Saccharicrinis fermentans DSM 9555 = JCM 21142: one gene and its partner. The protein of the gene in region 1 binds, or shares a complex with, the protein of each later gene. Links are inferred from orthologs where the notes say so. Each region holds a gene or a part of one and is shown in the gene's direction. Other genes may lie near its edges.

What was found.
Region 2: the proteins of CYTFE_RS0118010 (region 1) and CYTFE_RS0109780 are in contact, whole or in part, in a crystal structure (PDB 1U0S), measured with the Thermotoga maritima proteins. The link is inferred for Saccharicrinis fermentans DSM 9555 = JCM 21142 from one-to-one orthologs. Residues at the interface, in WP_004081040.1 of Thermotoga maritima: Lys186, Gly188, Thr189, Gln190, Leu191, Ser193, Ala194, Arg195, Tyr197, Leu198, His201, Glu223, Ser247, Ser248, Ile249, Ala250, Asp251; in WP_004081049.1 of Thermotoga maritima: Ser82, Ala83, Met84, Gly85, Gln86, Gln87, Val90, Ile91, Ile94, Lys95, Lys99, Asp100, Phe101, Val103, Lys104, Gln107, Arg110, Glu113, Ala114, Lys117.

Annotation. Positions count from the first base shown.
Region 1 is NZ_KI912107.1:4,415,003-4,423,855, reverse strand. The notes cover bases 3,025-6,019. They hold CYTFE_RS0118010 (chemotaxis protein CheA), read left to right. Parts: upstream 3,025-3,499; coding sequence 3,500-5,539; downstream 5,540-6,019. Other genes in these bases: CYTFE_RS0118000 (chemotaxis protein CheW), read left to right, coding at 6,003-6,019; CYTFE_RS0118005 (chemotaxis protein CheW), read left to right, coding at 5,542-5,997; CYTFE_RS27140 (Hpt domain-containing protein), read left to right, coding at 3,114-3,485; CYTFE_RS0118020 (response regulator), read left to right, coding at 3,025-3,117. Outside these bases: CYTFE_RS0118035 (YfiR family protein), read left to right, coding at 87-599; CYTFE_RS0118030 (methyl-accepting chemotaxis protein), read left to right, coding at 690-2,396; CYTFE_RS0118025 (hypothetical protein), read left to right, coding at 2,422-2,733; more of CYTFE_RS0118020, read left to right, coding at 2,752-3,024; more of CYTFE_RS0118000, read left to right, coding at 6,020-6,485; CYTFE_RS0117995 (CheR family methyltransferase), read left to right, coding at 6,485-7,378; CYTFE_RS0117990 (sensor histidine kinase), read left to right, coding at 7,375-8,277; CYTFE_RS0117985 (chemotaxis protein CheD), read left to right, coding at 8,288-8,758; CYTFE_RS0117980 (protein-glutamate methylesterase/protein-glutamine glutaminase), read left to right, coding at 8,827-8,853. UniProt on the Bacillus subtilis protein: Involved in the transmission of sensory signals from the chemoreceptors to the flagellar motors. CheA is autophosphorylated; it can transfer its phosphate group to CheB, CheY or CheV.
Region 2 is NZ_KI912107.1:2,467,506-2,476,324, forward strand. Bases 3,431-6,391 are described here. They hold CYTFE_RS0109780 (response regulator), read left to right. Parts: upstream 3,431-4,690; coding sequence 4,691-5,092; downstream 5,093-6,391. Other genes in these bases: CYTFE_RS28685 (hypothetical protein), read right to left, coding at 3,431-4,491; rplI (50S ribosomal protein L9), read right to left, coding at 5,888-6,334; rpsR (30S ribosomal protein S18), read right to left, coding at 6,351-6,391. In the rest of the region: CYTFE_RS0109765 (M18 family aminopeptidase), read left to right, coding at 339-1,646; CYTFE_RS26000 (serine hydrolase domain-containing protein), read right to left, coding at 1,809-2,969; more of CYTFE_RS28685, read right to left, coding at 2,932-3,430; more of rpsR, read right to left, coding at 6,392-6,620; rpsF (30S ribosomal protein S6), read right to left, coding at 6,624-6,971; CYTFE_RS31485 (cysteine peptidase family C39 domain-containing protein), read left to right, coding at 7,226-7,966; CYTFE_RS31490 (peptidase domain-containing ABC transporter), read left to right, coding at 7,971-8,819. UniProt on the Bacillus subtilis protein: Involved in the transmission of sensory signals from the chemoreceptors to the flagellar motors.

The DNA of each region.
Region 1 (8,853 bases):
TCAACATTTTATAAACAAAAAAAGTAACCTATTCATCATACTAACCGTAACAGGGGGAGGAAAACAAATATAAAAAGTGTTGTGATATGAGGAAAATCTTACTGCTCTTAATACTTATGGTGGCGGTTCCAAAGATTGGTTCCAGTCAAGTTGAAAAGTACAAGTCTGTATTTACACTAAACTTTATCCGTTATATAGGATGGCCAGATGATGCCAAACAAGGTGACTTTGTTATTGGTGTCTTAAAAAATTCGAAAATTGCGGATTGGCTGGTTAAACAATCAGGTGGTAAAAAGTTCGGTTATCAGAATGTAGTCATTAAGCAGTTTAATTCTGTGGATGAAGTGACTGATTGCCAGGTGTTATATGTTTCTTCTAGTGTTAATTTTTCGCGTCATTCGGAAACTTTGTTTTCAAAGATTGGTAAAAGTTCACTGGTAATTACCGAGGCCGAAGGGGCTACCAAACACGGTTCAGTTATTAACTTCGTAGTTAGGGATAATAATTTGAAGTTTGAAATTCATGATTTAAACGCAAAAAATTTAGGTCTTAGTATAAGTTCCAAACTTTCTAATATGGCGGCTGCTATTAAAAAGTAGGATTAGATGAAAGGGGCTGAGAGTATTTTTTACATTGAAAAATTTCTTATGACCTGATTCATGTGACCATTGAAAAACAATTTTAGACAAATGAAAATAAAATTAAATATCGCACAAAAACTGATTGCTGGTTTTAGTATTCTATTGCTGGCAATTCTTATTAATGGAGTTTCTACTTATTTTACCCTAAATAATAGTCGTTCTTTAAGTGATCAGATTACCGGAGTGTATAGTCCGTCAGAACAAAATATACAACAGTTGAAGGACATGGTTATTAGTTCCAAGGCTTTGATAAAAAGTTGGGTTTTTATTGACAGACAGCCTGGTACTTCCGATAAGGTAGTACTTGAAAATTTGCACACAAAAGATTATCCTGCTTTAATTGAAAAGCTTACTAAAAATCAAAAGCAGTGGGATAAATCTGATCAGGATATCTTTAACTCAATTAAGTTAAAAACCGATTCATTGTTTACCAAACATCAATATATCATGAGTAGTTTGAACTCGTTTGAGGCTTATGATGATGTTATGGTGATATTTGAGGTGGAACCTATGGTTCAGGAAGACGGTGAAATCATCACATTGAGTAACGAAATTGTGGAGGAATTAACGGTATTGGTTGATAAGTTTAATGGATTAAATACTGCATCTCTTAAAGAAATGGATGATTCATTTGCTTGGTTCAACGGATTTGTGTTGATGATGGTTATTATTTTGGTGGTTGTTTCTGTTGTTATTGCTTTTTGGTTGTACAAGAGTATTGTGGAGCCTTTAACAAAAGGAGTTGCTTTTGCGCAGGCCATTGGAAAGGGTGATTTAACAGCTGAACTTGAGATTGAGCAAGATGATGAAATCGGAAAATTAGCTGATGCTCTTAAAGCTATGGCTTTAAATATCAAAAATATTGTAATAGCAATTAAAGAGAATGCAAACGATCTAGTATCTAGTGGAAAGAGCGTTAAAGATAGTTCAGTACAGTTGTCAAAAGGATCTGCTGATCAAGCAGCCTCCGCTGAGGAGGTGTCTACCTCTATTGAAGAGATGGTTGCCAATATTGATCAAAACACGGAGAACGCTGTTCAAACAGAGAAAATTACTGTTGAAACCGCACAAGATGTAAATGTAGCAGATAAGCTGTCGTCAGAAGCAGCTAGTTCTATGAAGAGTGTGGCTGAAAAAATTACGATTATTGGGGATATTGCTTTTCAAACCAATATATTGGCACTGAATGCTGCCGTAGAGGCTGCTCGTGCCGGAGAGCATGGTCGAGGTTTCTCTGTAGTAGCTGCCGAAGTACGTAAGCTGGCTGAGAGAAGTAAAGTGGCTGCAGATGAAATTCATAGCCTGGTGAATGGCGGACTAAAAGTTTCACAAGAAGCGGGTGAGAAATCGCGCTTATTGGTGCCAGATATTGAAAAAACAACTCAGCTCATTAAAGAAATTTCAGCAGCAAGTTTAGAGCAAAAAACAGGGGCCGAGCAGATTAATATGGCTATGCAGCAGTTAAACCTGATTACTCAGGAAAATGCTTCTTCATCTGATGAGTTAACACAAAGCGCCGAGCAGTTGGCCGAGTTAGCAGATAGGTTAAAAGAAGCTGTTAGTTTCTTTACCATCGGCGATGAAGGTAATGAACAGACAAGTACTGTTAATCAGGATTTGGATAGTCACGCGGAAACAAAGAAAAAAGCGTCAGGTGTACAAAAGAAACCTCGCCAAACCAATGTGTCCGGAGGAAAAGATGACTTGATTAACCTGGAAAGAGAAATGGATATGGATAATTATGAAAAATTCTAGGGCAATATACTATTAAAGCTGCTATATGGAGAAACCATTTTCACTTGAAATAAAGCATGATGACAATAAGCAGGAAGTGATTCTTTCCGGCGAATTGATCATTAACCATGCGGATATTATAAAAGAAGAGTTGATGAAAACAATTGACTTTTCAAAACATCTTAATGTAAAGGTTGACAACCCAACCGGAATTGATATTACCTTTATACAATTTATTCTTTCGATTAAATTGGCTTATGAAAATAAAGGGCTCCCATTTAATTTGGAGGGAACATTCAGTGATGATATGTCCGCTCTGGTTGTAAATGCAGGTTTTAGAGACCTTTTTAAACTATAGAAAAATATTAACAAAATTATGGCTAAAACAGTTCTTATTGTTGACGATTCTGAAAGTATCAGGGAAGTTGTAAATTTCACCTTGCAAAACGAAGGGTACGAAGTTTTGGTAGGTATTGATGGGGAGGATGCTCTTCAGTTTTTAGATGGAAGAACCATCGATATTATCATTACCGACTTGCATATGCCTAATCTAGATGGCTTGGGTTTAATACGTAAAGTAAGGGAAATAGATGCCTATAAGCATATTCCTATTTTGTTTCTGACAACAGAATCGCAAGCGGCTAAAAAGATGGAAGCGAAACAAGCCGGTGCGACAGGGTGGATTATTAAACCATTTGTTCCAGCTAAACTATTAAGTGCTATTTCAAGAGTTTTAAGATGATAGAAAAGATAAAAAAAGGTTTTATCAACGATACGCTTAATGATCTAAAGACCATCGAAAATGATTTAAATGCCGATATGGCAAACAATGCACCTGAGGGTGTTGTTGAAAAGGTGTTTATGACAGTGCACAAAATTAAAGGTACTGCACCAATGGTTGGCATTGAAGGTCTCGATGATATTGCCGTGAAAATGGAACGGGTCTATAATGCGATCAGAAATGGTAACCTTTCTTTGTCAGAGGAAATAGTATCCAATACGATGAAGCTTATTCCTGCTTTGAAAGCAGAATTGAGCAATATCCAACAGAATAACCTTGATTCGGAAGACGTTAATAAATCATTACGTTTTTTTGAGTCTCTAATCTAGTAAAAAGCAGGCGGATGATTGATAAGTTTAGAGCCAAATTTGTTGAAGAATCACTCGACAATGTGCATGACCTCGAAGAAGCTTTGTTGCTACTTGAAAATGATAGGTCAGACAAAGAAATAATTGAACGTATTTTTAGAGCTATGCACTCTCTGAAGGGTGGTGGAGCTATGTTTGGTTTTAATGATTTGAGTGAGTTTACGCACCATTTAGAAACTGTTTATGACTGGGTTAGGAATGGAAAACTGGCTGTTTCTGAAGAGATTATTTCGGTCACTTTTAATGCTATTGACCAAATAAAATATCTGCTGGATGTGGGTGATTTATCCGATAATTCAGATAAACAGGAATTGGCAGCATTAACACGTAAAGTACAAGGATTAGTATCCGATTCTGCGGTGGAAAAACCGGTTGAAGAATCCAAGGATAACAATATTTCGGAAGAGAAGCCTTCTGATCACTCCAAAACATATTTAATCAACTTTAAGCCTCATGCAAACATTCTGCAAAATGGAACCAATGTTATGTTTTTGTTGGATGATTTACATGCCTTGGGTAAGGCTGTTGTCTTGTTCAACGATGAAAAGGTTCCTGAGTTAAGCAAATTAGAAGCACAAGAATGTTATGTTAGTTGGGATATAGTTTTAAATACGAGTGAGGCACTTAACGAAATTCAAGATGTATTTATCTTTGTGGAGGATGAGTGTGATTTAGTGATTACAGAGGTATTTGATGGTGATATTATCGATCATGTTTTGTTTGAGGAGATTATATCTAAGTGCCAACGTAAGGAGGAGAAATTAAGTGCTGCATTACTTAAAGGAATATCCTGGGGAGGAGAAGAAAAAAAAGTATCCGCTGAAAAAGCAAAGAAACCGCAATTAAAGGAACATAAGATTTCCAGCATCAGGGTGGCATCCAATAAAATTGATGAACTGGTTAATTTGGTAAGTGAGTTGGTGACCATTCAGGCACAACTAAATTTGTATGCAGAAAAGAAAAGCGGTGATCCACAAATCATTATGCTTTCTGAAAATATACAGAAGTTAACTCGACAATTGAGGGATAATGCCTTTGAAATTAGCCTGATTCCTATTCAAAATGATTTGATGAGGTTTCAACGGCTGGTGCGTGATTTATCTAAGGAACTGAATAAGGAAATAGATTTTATCATTGAAGGTGGCGATATTGAGTTGGATAAGAATATTATTGAGCACTTAACCGATCCATTACTTCATATGATACGAAATTGTGTGGATCATGCCATTGAGATGCCTGATGAACGTATTAAAAAGGGAAAGAATCCCAAAGGAAATATCATATTCAGGGCCTATTACGAAGGTGCTAATGTAATTATAAAGATTATTGACGACGGTAAGGGTATTGATCCTAATTTCATCTTGAATAAGGCCATTAATAAGGGGCTGGTTGAAGAAGGGGTTGAGCTAAGTAAAAAGGAGATTCTAGATTTGGTTTTTAAGAGTGGATTCTCTACCAAAGAACAAGTATCAGACCTGTCGGGTCGCGGTGTTGGAATGGATGTCGTTAAACGAAAAATTGGTGAAATAAGGGGAGAAGTCTCCATTGATTCAGAAGTGGATAAGGGGACTACAGTAACTTTAGAGTTACCCTTAACGCTATCTATCATTGATGGACTACTGGTTACAGTTGCTCAATCGCAATATGTCATTCCTATTTCTGCGATTGAAAAAATTTATCCTTTGGAAAAAGAGGATAAGAAAAATATTTTCAATGATGTGATTACTTTAGGTGGAGAACAATTCCCTGTCATTGGATTGAGGAGTGTTTTTAAGGAAGCGATTACGGATGAAAAGGAACACATTATTCAAGTCAAATACGAGGATAGACAAATTGGTTTAATAGTAGATGAAGTAATTGGAGAATACCAAACAGTGGTTAAACCATTTGGAAGGCTGTTGAAAGATCAGGAAGTGATTTCTGGAGCTTCTATTATGGGGGATGGTTCTGTTGCTATGGTGATAGATACTAATAGGTTAGTTCAATTTCATTCGAACCAAAAATTACATAAATAACTATGGAAGGTGAATTTGTAACAATAATTTCCTTTGGTCTTGGCGAACAAACATTTGCTTTTGATAGTCTTAAGGTACGTAATATACTCCCTTACGAAGGGAATTTGACCAAAGTGCCCAATACACGTGAGTTTATCTTAGGTGTTATTAATCTGCATGGTAACATTGTACCAGTGACAGATATGAGAAAAATAATGGATATGGAAGATGCGGAACGTACAAAGGATACGTCTATCATTATAGTGTCGCCTGAAGATAAGTTAGAATCTCAATTCGGTATTATGGTTGACATGGTTAAAGAGGTTTTTGAAGTACCTTTGGATCAAATAAAACCAGCCGTATTTGAAAATAAAATGGGTTTGATCGAATGCTTTGAAGGTACGGTTAAGGTAAAAGATGAATTTGTTCATCTGATTGATTTAACGCATGTTGTATCACAAATTGAACGAAAAAATTAATTGATATGGAAGATATTAATAATTCATATCTGTCTTTTAAGGTGGGGTCGGAGACCTTTGCAATTCATGTAAGCAAGGTGAATGAAATACGCGAATATGAAGTGCCGCGTAACATGCCAGAATCTATTTCCTTTATGACTGGTGTTATCGATCATAGAGAAGAAGTGATTCCTGTGATTGATACAGGTGTTAAGTTTGGGATGAAACCCATTGAAATAACACCTTTGACCTGCATCATTATTATTGATGTTAAAAGAAAAGATGATGATTCTACTTTAAAAATGGCCATTCTTACAGATGCCGTAAGCGATGTTTTTGAGGCTGAAGAGAAAGATTTTAAGAACATTGATAATGATTACAGTCCTAATTATATTCAGGCTGCAATTAATATAGATGAACAGTTTTATTTGATTTTGAACTCAGATGAGGTGTTCAGTCAAAATGAGATTATAGAACTAAGCAGAATTGTTGATGAAATAAAAAAATAGTGACAGATCCAAGTAATATATATTCAAATGAACTTGATTGTTTCAAGGCTGAACTTTCTGAAAAAGACTTTTCAGCATTTAGTAGCTTCATTTTTAATGAGTTTGGTATTAAAATGCCACCCGTTAAAAGAGTGATGTTACAGGGACGTTTGCTCAAAAGAATCAGGCAGTTGAATATGAAGTCGTATAGTGAATATAAGGATTATTTATTTAGTGCAGAGGGCCAAAAGGAGGAAATATTCAATTTTTTAAATGTGGTAACAACCAACAAAACTGATTTTTTTAGAGAACCGGTTCATTTCGATTTTTTAAAGAATGACGTTTTGCCTATGTTTACTGAACGTGGAACAAGAGAAACCTTTAAAATTTGGAGTGCTGGTTGTTCCAGTGGTGAAGAATTGTATACCATTGCGATGACCTTAAACGAGCATAAAAGGGAAAATGCCGGATTTACCTATAAAATGTTGGGTACTGATATTTCTCAGAATGTGTTGAGTAAAGCAGCCAAAGGTATTTATGCCAGTAATAAGGTGGATATTGTTCCCTTGGAACTTAAGAAAAGATATTTACTAAAGAGTAAAGACAAAGAAAATCCTACTGTAAAGGTGCGTCCTGAATTACAAAGTAATTTAAATTTGAAGTATCTAAACTTAATGGATTCAAATTATGCCAATATTAATGAGCTGTTTGATGTGATATTTTGTAGAAACGTTTTAATATACTTTGATAGGGATACACAAGAAAGTGTAATCAATAAATTAATTACGCATCTAAAACCAGGAGGAATATTTTTTATAGGACATTCGGAATCGTTGACCGGAATGGATGTACCATTAGAACATATTAAACCAACAATTTTCAGAAAAAAACAAAGCACAAAACTACAACCATGAATAATTTATCTGACAGACAATTGCTAAAGGAGCTCAGACAACGGCTTGAAAAAGGAAAAAGCAGCGAAAAGGAGATTAAGGATCTTACATTAGAATTACAAAGTGTTTCTAAAAAGCTGAAAGATTCGGAAGCATTAAAAAGTCACTTTATATCAAATATATCAAATGAAATAGTTAACCCCTTTACATCTATTCTCGGGTTGTCAAAAGCCATACTGTCTGTTGAAAAACACGATTGGAAGAAAGTGGTGTCTATGGTTGCTTTGATTCATTCAGAAGCGTTTAACCTGGATTTTCAGTTGAAAAATATATTTGTAGCGGCTAAAATTGAGGCGGGTGAAATAGCACCTAATATTGCCAAGGTAAATATCAGAAGTTTGCTTCAAACGGTGGTTGATTCATTTAATATCATTAGCCGTAAAATGGGTATCTCTTTTGATATTCAGTTTAATATTGATCATGGTTTTGGTAAAAACTTTTATTTCAAGACTGATTCAGAAAAATTGAAACTTATTTTAAGCAATCTTATTAATAATGCTTTAAAATATAGTTATAAAGATAGTAAAGTTATCATATCTATTTGGTTAGACGATGATGATGTATTAAAGATCTCGGTTCAGGATTTTGGAACTGGTATCTCAGAAAAAAATCAGCAAACCATTTTTCAACGTTTTAAAAGGTTGGATACCGGCATTAATTCTATCAACCGGGGTCATGGTTTAGGACTGTCAATTACGAAGGCTCTTTTGGATGTATTAAGTGGTGAAATAGAAATTTCAAGTAAAAAAGGAGATGGCTCAACCTTTACCATCAGTGTTCCGGAGGCCAAAAATATTGTAGATGGTTTTAGTGGTGATGGTAACGATATATTCTTCGATGAAGAGGACGAGATTTTTTAAGGATAAATAGATGAGTCAATATTTACAACATTTTTTATATCCTTCCTCTTTGTTTGCAAGTAAGGAGCCACACCTGGTTAAAACAATACTGGGTTCGTGTGTGGCGGTGTGCTTGTGGGATTCTAAATTGAAAATTGGAGGTATTAACCACTATATGTTGCCCAACTGGAATGGTAATGATTTGGCATCTCCAAAATATGGCAATATAGCTATTGATAAGTTAATTGATAGGATGCTTTTTTTAGGATCAAAAATCGAAGACTTGCAGGCAAAAGTATTTGGGGGAGGTGAAATGATGCAGACAGGGAGTTCTAAAGCCAAGATTGGCGAAAGAAACATAAGGCTGGCTATGTTAATGCTGGAGGAAAGAAAAATTCCGGTGGTGGCATCCAGTACTGGAGGTAGAAAAGGAAGAAAAATAATATTTTTTACCGATTCTGGTGAAGTAAGACATAAGCTGTTGGATAAAAATAAGGATTAGAAGATGATCCTTAGGGCGAACAGTTGGATTATGTGAAGCAAATGACTTTTTAACGTTGTGATATGAGGATGAATAAAATACGGGTATTAGTAGTG
Region 2 (8,819 bases), 1.9 Mb from region 1 along the record:
GTTCTTGTTATGGCAATCATTTCCCTCTCTTAATCTAGCATACTCCATAACACCCATAACAAACCTGCGAATATTCAAATTATTTTTCAGTATATAAAATTCAGAAACATTATTTAGCAAATGCACATCATTTACAGTTCTACATTTTCAGGATCTAACAAATCTTCATCAAATCACTTCTCACATGAATGAAAGCTTGCTATTTTTTCCGTCACACTATAAGGGGACAAGGAATGATAAAAAAGCAATATGATATTTCGGTACATAACAAAACTCATACTTTAATGTTAGTACAAATATCGATTGAATTTATAAATTGCGATAAAAAAAATAAGAATATGAGCAACGAAATAACATTGGCACAAGAACTGATTGATTTTATTTACCAAAGTCCGTCTCCCTATCACGCGGTTTCTAACATAAAAAAAGAGTTATTGGAAAATGGTTACCAAGAGCTTCTTATGACAGACTCTTGGAAATTGAAAAAAGAAAAAAAATATTTCACAACCAAAAATGATTCAGCCATCTTTGCTTTTTCCATCGGAAAAAAAGAACTTCCGGATACAGGAATCAAAATGATATGTGCCCACAGTGACTCCCCTGGATTTAAAATAAAGCCACAACCGGAGATATTGGTAGAAAAAAAGCTACTCAAATTAAATACTGAGGTATATGGAGGTCCTATTCTAATGACCTGGCTCGATCGCCCACTCTCCATTTCTGGCAGAGTTAGCCTTAAGGGTGACCACCCTCTCTTTCCCCAATCAGCCTTTGTTCACTTTAATAAACCTCTATTGATCATTCCCAACCTGGCAATCCATCTAAATCGCGAAATCAATGAAAAAGGAATCATATTAAACAGGCAAAAAGACATGCTCCCTTTGATGGGCATTGTAAATGACACCTTCGAAAAAGACAATTATTTACTGGGCCTACTAGCCCAAGAACTTGATGTAAATCAGGACGATATTATTGATTTTGATTTAAGCCTTTACGAATTTGAAAAAGGGTGCCTCGTGGGTATGAATAACGAAATGATCAGCTCACCTAAACTGGACGACCTAGCCATGGCTCACGCAGGTCTCAAAGCATTACTGGACGCTAACAACACAGAAACCACTCAAATGCTTTGCATTTTCGACAACGAAGAAGTGGGCAGTGTGACCAAACAAGGAGCAGGTTCTCCTGTACTCAACAATATACTACATCGCATCAACACCGCATTAGGATATGAGCAGGACGACTTCTACCGCACCATTTATCATTCATTTATGATATCGGCCGATATGGCTCATTCTATTCATCCTAATCTGGTAGAAAAACATGACCCCGTTTTACACCCGGTGATCAATGGCGGACCTGTCATTAAGATTCACGCCAATCAAAAATACACCACCGATGGAGATTCTGGAGCCGTATTTGAAACTATTTGTAAAAAAGCGGGCGTACCCTATCAAAAGTTTGCCAACCGCTCCGATATGGCTGGCGGTTCAACCTTAGGTAATGTTTCCACTGGACAGCTGGATATTCGTACCGTTGATATGGGAAATCCGATGTTGGCAATGCACTCAGTGCGCGAGCTTGGCGGAGTACTGGATCAAACATATGCAGTAAAAGCTTTCTCCACCTTTTATAAACTCACTTAGCATTTAAGAAAAATTTAGTATATGTTGTACAAGCCCTTCTCGCTTCAACAAACCGGCTTCAAAACACTATACTGAGCATTCAGACCAAGATCATCCTTCCCTGTTCACCATCAATAGGGAAGGATTGAACACAAGGATTCCAAACACCCCAAAACAGACAGATTACTTTCTTTTGGTTTTCTCCCAATATTCAGGCAAGGAACGATAAATAGCCGATTGGATATTGGTTCGTACATCACCACTAATCAACTTTTTATTATATTGATTGGGATGAATTCTATTGGACAAAAAGATATACATTAAATCATATTCAGGATCCATCCAAACCAATGTACCAGTAAAACCAGAATGTCCATAAGAAGAAGGAGATACCTCACGACAAGTAGGACCAGACACTTTAGGATCAAGAATCGGTTTATCAAAACCCAATCCTCTCCTATTGCCTTCTTTAACAACAGAGGTAAAAATATTTATGGTGCTCGAATCGATATATCGCTCACCGCCATAATAACCATTATTCAAATACATCTGTAACATCTTAGCCAAATCTTCTGCCGATGCAAATACGCCTGCATGACCACCAACACCTCCTAACATAGCAGCTCCAGGATCATGAACATATCCATGAATCAATTCTTTGCGAAAAGAAACATCATTTTCGGTGGGAACTATTTCTCTCTTATTAAATTTCCTCAAGGGTAAATACATCAGTCTCTCCGCACCCAAAGGCTTATAAAAGGTATTTTCCACAACCACATCCTGGCTCTTATTATATTTATTTTCAATAATCTCCTTTAAATAATAATAACCCAGATCGCTATATCTATAAGTAGGATTAGCTTGTACTTGCGAAGTATCAATACCCATTCGCATGGAATCCAAATAGCCCTTATTCATATACAACCCGGCACTAACCTGAATATTAAAGTCATCATTGGATGAATGCCTAAAAACATCTGTTCTATACCGCACTGTTCTATTCATATACAAACTCTTATCCACCTTAATATTATATAAGCTCGAGTATCGGCGACTGTATATATCCCCCTTGAGTCTTTCCTTATCGATGGCGCGCAGATAAAAGGGAATCCACGACTGCAGTCCTGCTTGGTGAATCATTATATCATCTAATTTCAACCCTGCTTTATTACTCCCTTTCAAACGAGGTATCAGATGCGACAAGGAATCATCCAACTCTATCCGGCCTTCGTCGTACATCTTCATAATAGCCGGTATCGAGGAAACTATTTTAGTTACAGAGGCAATATCGTAAAGGTCACTTGTTTCAACATGACGTTTTTTTGTTATAAGTATGATAACCAAAGGCCTTATTATAGATCACATCCCCGTCTTTAGCCACCAAAACCTGACATCCTGGAATAGCTCTTTCCCGAATTGCTTTATACACCTCCTGGTCAATTAGCTTTAGCGTATCCGACATTGCCACACTATAACTTGGTGCAAACCCAAGACGACTTTTATGGGTCAATTCCCCACATCCAAAGGCAAAACGCTTATCAATATTACGGGCCAATATCCCCTGGGCTCCCACTCCTCCAAATATTATTTGAGCAGCAATCTCTTGTGCTGTACTATTCATATCATAAGACAGTAATATGGCCTTAAAAGGGTGACCAACAGGCAAGTCTTTCAGTCGATTACCCGAACCAAAATGAACCAGTATCAACTCGGCCGATGACGAAATCTGATGAAGAAAAGAATATAAAGACGCATTCATAGCATCCTCAAACCAATCTCCATTAACGCCCACAATCACAGTATTAAACCCAGCAATACTTTTTCGCAATTTGGCAACGTGCGCCACATCTGGAACTCCTTCAATATCATAATGATTCACAGAACAATACTTACTTAATGTCTGCTGAAACACAGATTCCTTATCAGTTCCAATATGAATAGACACAACCGAACGCTTCTCTAACTCCCGAAGAGGCAACACACCTTTATTTTCCAGTAATACAGCCCCCTTCTCGTAAAGCTGTCGCACAAGGTTGTCTATTTCTTCATTTAACGCACCATAGACCATAGGCTTGGGTTTATGGCTCAGCAAGCTCTCCAATAACAAACGCTTCTTACAGCTTTGTTCCAACAATTGCTGCGGCAAAACACGATTCTCGAATACCCGCAATAAAATCTTAAAATCCTTTTCTGCATCATCTGAATAAATCAAACCTCCGTGTTTTAAAAGCATATCCAACGTAGGCTCTTCCGATAGTCCTTTTACATCTGCAACACCTCTCCAGCCAGCACCTTTTATAAAATGCTGCGTCGAAGACGACAGACTTCTCTCTTTTAACAACAGTTGCTGCTGCGACAGTATATCCTTAGGTAATTTATAGAGATTGGTCATAAACACCCTGTTTCCCGCACCTTCATCCACATAAGGTACCACTAATCGACCAATGGGATTCAAGAATAAATCAATGGGTTGAGAATCCACATCCTGAAACAACAAGGTATAGGGTGATTGCATGGGAAAATATGCACCGTCCAGTCTCTTACGTAACAACAAATTAATAAAGCGATCACGCACATCTCTATTGTTTCCACGCAAAAGAGCCGACCTTATCATCATATCAGACAACATGAGAGGTCTTTTCCCCTCCGAAATCAAAAGTTTTTCCATATTCACCCACTTAGGTATAGAGTCAGGTTCTTCGGTCCATGGCTCAATCATAGGCCGAACCAACAATGAACGCACCTTCTCTTCTAAAGATAAAGTATGGTATATGGAATCAATCTTCGCCTCTCCTATAGGATGCTGAGCATCAAGTCTTAAACTACAAACACCCACCAATAAAATGATATATATATATTTAGTCACCTGATCGCGCCTTTTGTACAATGATTTAATAGGTACCAAAATTAATGTAATGAATCAATTTATGTGATAATATTCATACAGATTTTAAAAAAAATGCAATAAAATTGTAACCTTTTATTTTTGTTTTATTTGGTTATTCCCGTAACAAAGATTATTTTAGCCGTACGAAAAATTTCATTTGCTAGATTTCTGACGCATTATGAGTGAAAATATAAGCAGTTCCCTTAATCAAAATTGGGGAGATAAAGTAATCCTTGTGGTTGAAGACGTGGATACCAATAAAATCTTTTTTGATGCCGCCCTTAGAAAAACAAATGCCAAAATACTTTGGGCAAAAGACGGCCAAGAAGCCGTTGATATGTACAAAGAAAACGACATTGACTTAGTTCTAATGGATCTTCAACTCCCCATCATGGATGGATACACAGCTACTAGAGAAATCAAAAAAGTAGATGAAAATGTACCTATCATTGCACAAACTGCACACGTGATGTCGGGCGAAAGAGAAAAATGCCTGGAAGCTGGTTGCGACGATTATCTGGCTAAACCAATCAGACTACAAATTTTAATGGAAACATTATCGAAATACTTAAACAAGTAAATTCGAAAAAAAGATTCAGAGGCCTCTATTTTTGTTGAGGCCTTTTTTTTTGCAAAAAATCATTGCTATTATCCTTTGACCGAAACTTTCTGGATCATGAATAAAATCACTTCCGGTATATAATCAAAATCTACTCTTATTTCGTCCGGTACTCACCCATCCCCAATGCCCCACAAAGGGATCACGCACAAATGTTGGATCTGTTGAAAAATAAGTATTTATTTAGGTATTAAACAGTCATTTACAATCAGCAAACTCCTTGGTTTCAAAAATATCGAAAGCCTTGTCTTTGAAGCTTTCATATGATTATAATTTGTCTTTCAATGGTCATATGGAACTCCCGATGAATTTTAATCATTCTTCTGTGTGTATTTTAGAATGCTAAAATTCATGTTCGTTTCTTATCAAAGACAGAAAAAACAGTCGTTTTCTTGCAGCCACTAAATAGAAACGGATAAAATAAATTGTGAAAGAAGTACTATCATCGGAGCTACCGGCGGCTCTATTTTTACCAGAAGGGATATTAAGTGGAAGAGTTGTTGTAGTCGTAAAGTTGGCTAGCTGAAGGGGATGAGGTATTGTACTATTTCTGTATCAGTTGTGCATCCTCTCGTTACCGCTGCCTTAGACCTTTCTAATCTTGAAAACATATTCAAGTAAAAACATAGAGGGTTGCAATTTTTCCATAACCATATTTCATAATTCTCAATAACAAAAATGAAAAAAGCCATTCTGCAATGCAAAATGGCTTTCCCTGTTTGTTTGAAAATGTATCTCGTATAAGTTTATACTATATTATTCGGCAACTACATCGAAGTTAACCTCAACTTTCACCTCACGATGAAGTTTGATAGTCGCCACATATTTACCAATTTCTTTCACTTGGTCTTCTTTAATAGAAATATTCTTACGCTCAACAGTATAACCTTCTTTCTCTAATGCCTCTGCAATTTGAATAGTATTTACAGAACCAAATATTTTTCCGGTTGTACTTGTTTTGGCACCAAGAGTCAATGAAAGACCTTCCATTTTTTTGGCTACCTCAAGCGCATCGTTCTTAATTTTCTCTTCTTTATGAGCTCTCTGGCGCATATTCTCCTCATGTACTTTGATAGCAGAAGGAGTAGCCAAAACCGCAAGCCCTTGTGGAATAAGGTAGTTTCTACCATATCCATTCTTAACCTTTACCACTTCATTCTTGTGACCAAGGTTGGCAATGTCATCTTTTAATATTACATCCATTTTTTGTCCTCCTTTTTTATTTCATCAAGTCAGTAACATAAGGCAACAATGCAATGTGGCGAGCACGCTTAACAGCTGTTGCAACTTTTCTTTGATACTTTAAAGATGTACCAGTTAAACGACGAGGAAGAATTTTACCTTGCTCGTTCAAGAATTTCTTAAGAAACTCAGGATCTTTGTAATCAACATACTTGATCTTGTTTTTCTTAAAACGACAGTACTTTTTCTTTTTGATCTCAACCGATGGAGGAGTTAAATATCTGATTTCACTTTGATTTTGTGCCATGGCTTATTTCTCCTTTTTTTCTTTGATGGTTTTTCTTCTTTTCTCACTGTAAGCAACTGCATATTTATCCATCTTGAATGTCAAGAAACGAATAACACGCTCGTCACGACGAAAAGCAAGCTCTAGCTTGGCGATTGCATCAGGTTGTACTTTAAAGTCGAACAAGTTATAAAAACCTGTCGATTTTTTTTGGATAGGATACGCTAACTTACGTAGCCCCCAATTCTCTTCGTTTACCATTTCACCTCCGTTTTCTGTAATCACAGAACGGAATTTTTCAACCGCTTCCTTCATCTGTACATCAGACAAAACGGGAGTCAAAATGAAAACGGCTTCATAATGATTCAACATAATTATACTAATTAAATTAATAAATGCGGCCGCAAAAGTAGCTATTTTATTGCAGAGTACAAATGTTTTGACCGGAAATATTTACAAGCAATTAGATAATAGCACATCAGCCATATGGAGCTAAGCAAACCTGGTTCAGCACAAAAAAGGATAACCTGCCCCGATTATTTCGGTAAAGACAAATCCCAATACTGAAAAAGAAAATTCAATGGGAAGTCAAAAGATAATTGAATATATCTTTGTTTTTAATACATATGAAACAAAGAGATATTACTGATTGTGGGGCAGCCTGTCTGGCTTCTGTTGCAACCCACTACAAACTTAAATTACCTGTTTCTAGGATCCGTCAGATGGCCGGTACTGATAAAAAAGGAACCAATGTATTGGGATTAATAAAAGCAGCTGAAAAAATGGGATTTACAGCCAAAGGGGTAAAAGGTGGCGTTGACGCCTTGCCCAAAATTCCATTGCCAGCTATTGCCCATGTTGTTGTAAAGGAAGTATTACATCATTATATTGTTATTTATAAGGTTTCGAAAGAAAAGGTGGAATATATGGATCCCGGTGATGGTTCAATCCACAAACAAAGTATTGAAGAGTTTAATAAACAATGGACAGGTGTATTGGTATTGCTTGTACCAAACGAAGACTTTACCTCAGGTAACGAAAAAGTTTCAAACCTAAAACGCTTTGCTTTTCTGCTAAAACCTCACAAAAGCATTCTTACTCAATCCCTAATAGGTGCAATACTATATACTGTTCTAGGATTATCTACATCAATATATATCCAAAAAATAACAGACTTTGTTTTAATAGATCAAAACAAAAATTTGCTAAATCTATTAAGCGTAGGGATGATAATTATTCTGTTTTTTCAAATATTTATCGGTGCATCTAAGTCGGTATTGATCCTCCGCACCGGGCAAAAGATCGATGCGCAATTGATACTTGGATATTATAAGCACCTGTTGAAATTACCTCAACGCTTTTTTTGACACCATGCGGGTCGGAGAAATAATTTCGAGAATCAACGATGCGGTAAAGATTAGGGCTTTTATTAATGATACAGCAGTATCGCTTATTGTAAACGCATTTATCATTATTTTCTCTTATACTTTAATGTTTATGTATAGTTGGAAACTTGCCCTCATCATGTCGTTAATCTTGCCTTTTTATGCTATCACATATGCTATAACCAATGCGCTAAATAAAAAATGGGAAAGAAAACTGATGGAGAGTTCCGCCGATTTGGAAAGTCAGTTGGTTGAATCGTTAAACTCGGTAAAAACCATCAAGCAATTTGGGTTAGAGGGTTTTGCCAATATCAAAACCGAAACACGTTTTATCTCATTATTACAAACGGTATATAAATCCAGAATAAACTCGCTATTCTCGGGTAATTCATCCGAATTTATCAGCAGGTTATTTACTATTATCCTTCTTTGGTCAGGATCATATTTTGTTATCGATCAGGAAATACCCCCGGGCGAACTCCTTTCGTTCTATGCACTTATCGGCTATCTCACCGGCCCCGCAAGTTCATTAATAGGCACGAACAAAACTATTCAAAATGCCTTGATCGCAGCCGATCGTTTGTTTGAGATAATGGATCTGGAAAGGGAAGACGAAAGCAATAAAATTGAACTAAAGCCTGACTTAATCGGAGATATAAGCTTCAACAATATTAAGTTTAGTTATGGCACACGGGTTGAGGTATTCAACAACTTTGACCTAAAAATTAAAAAAGGACAACTTACCGCTATAATTGGTGAAAGCGGTTCTGGAAAGACCACCTTGGCTTCCTTACTACAAAACCTCTATCCTTTAAACGAAGGTAAAATTTGCATT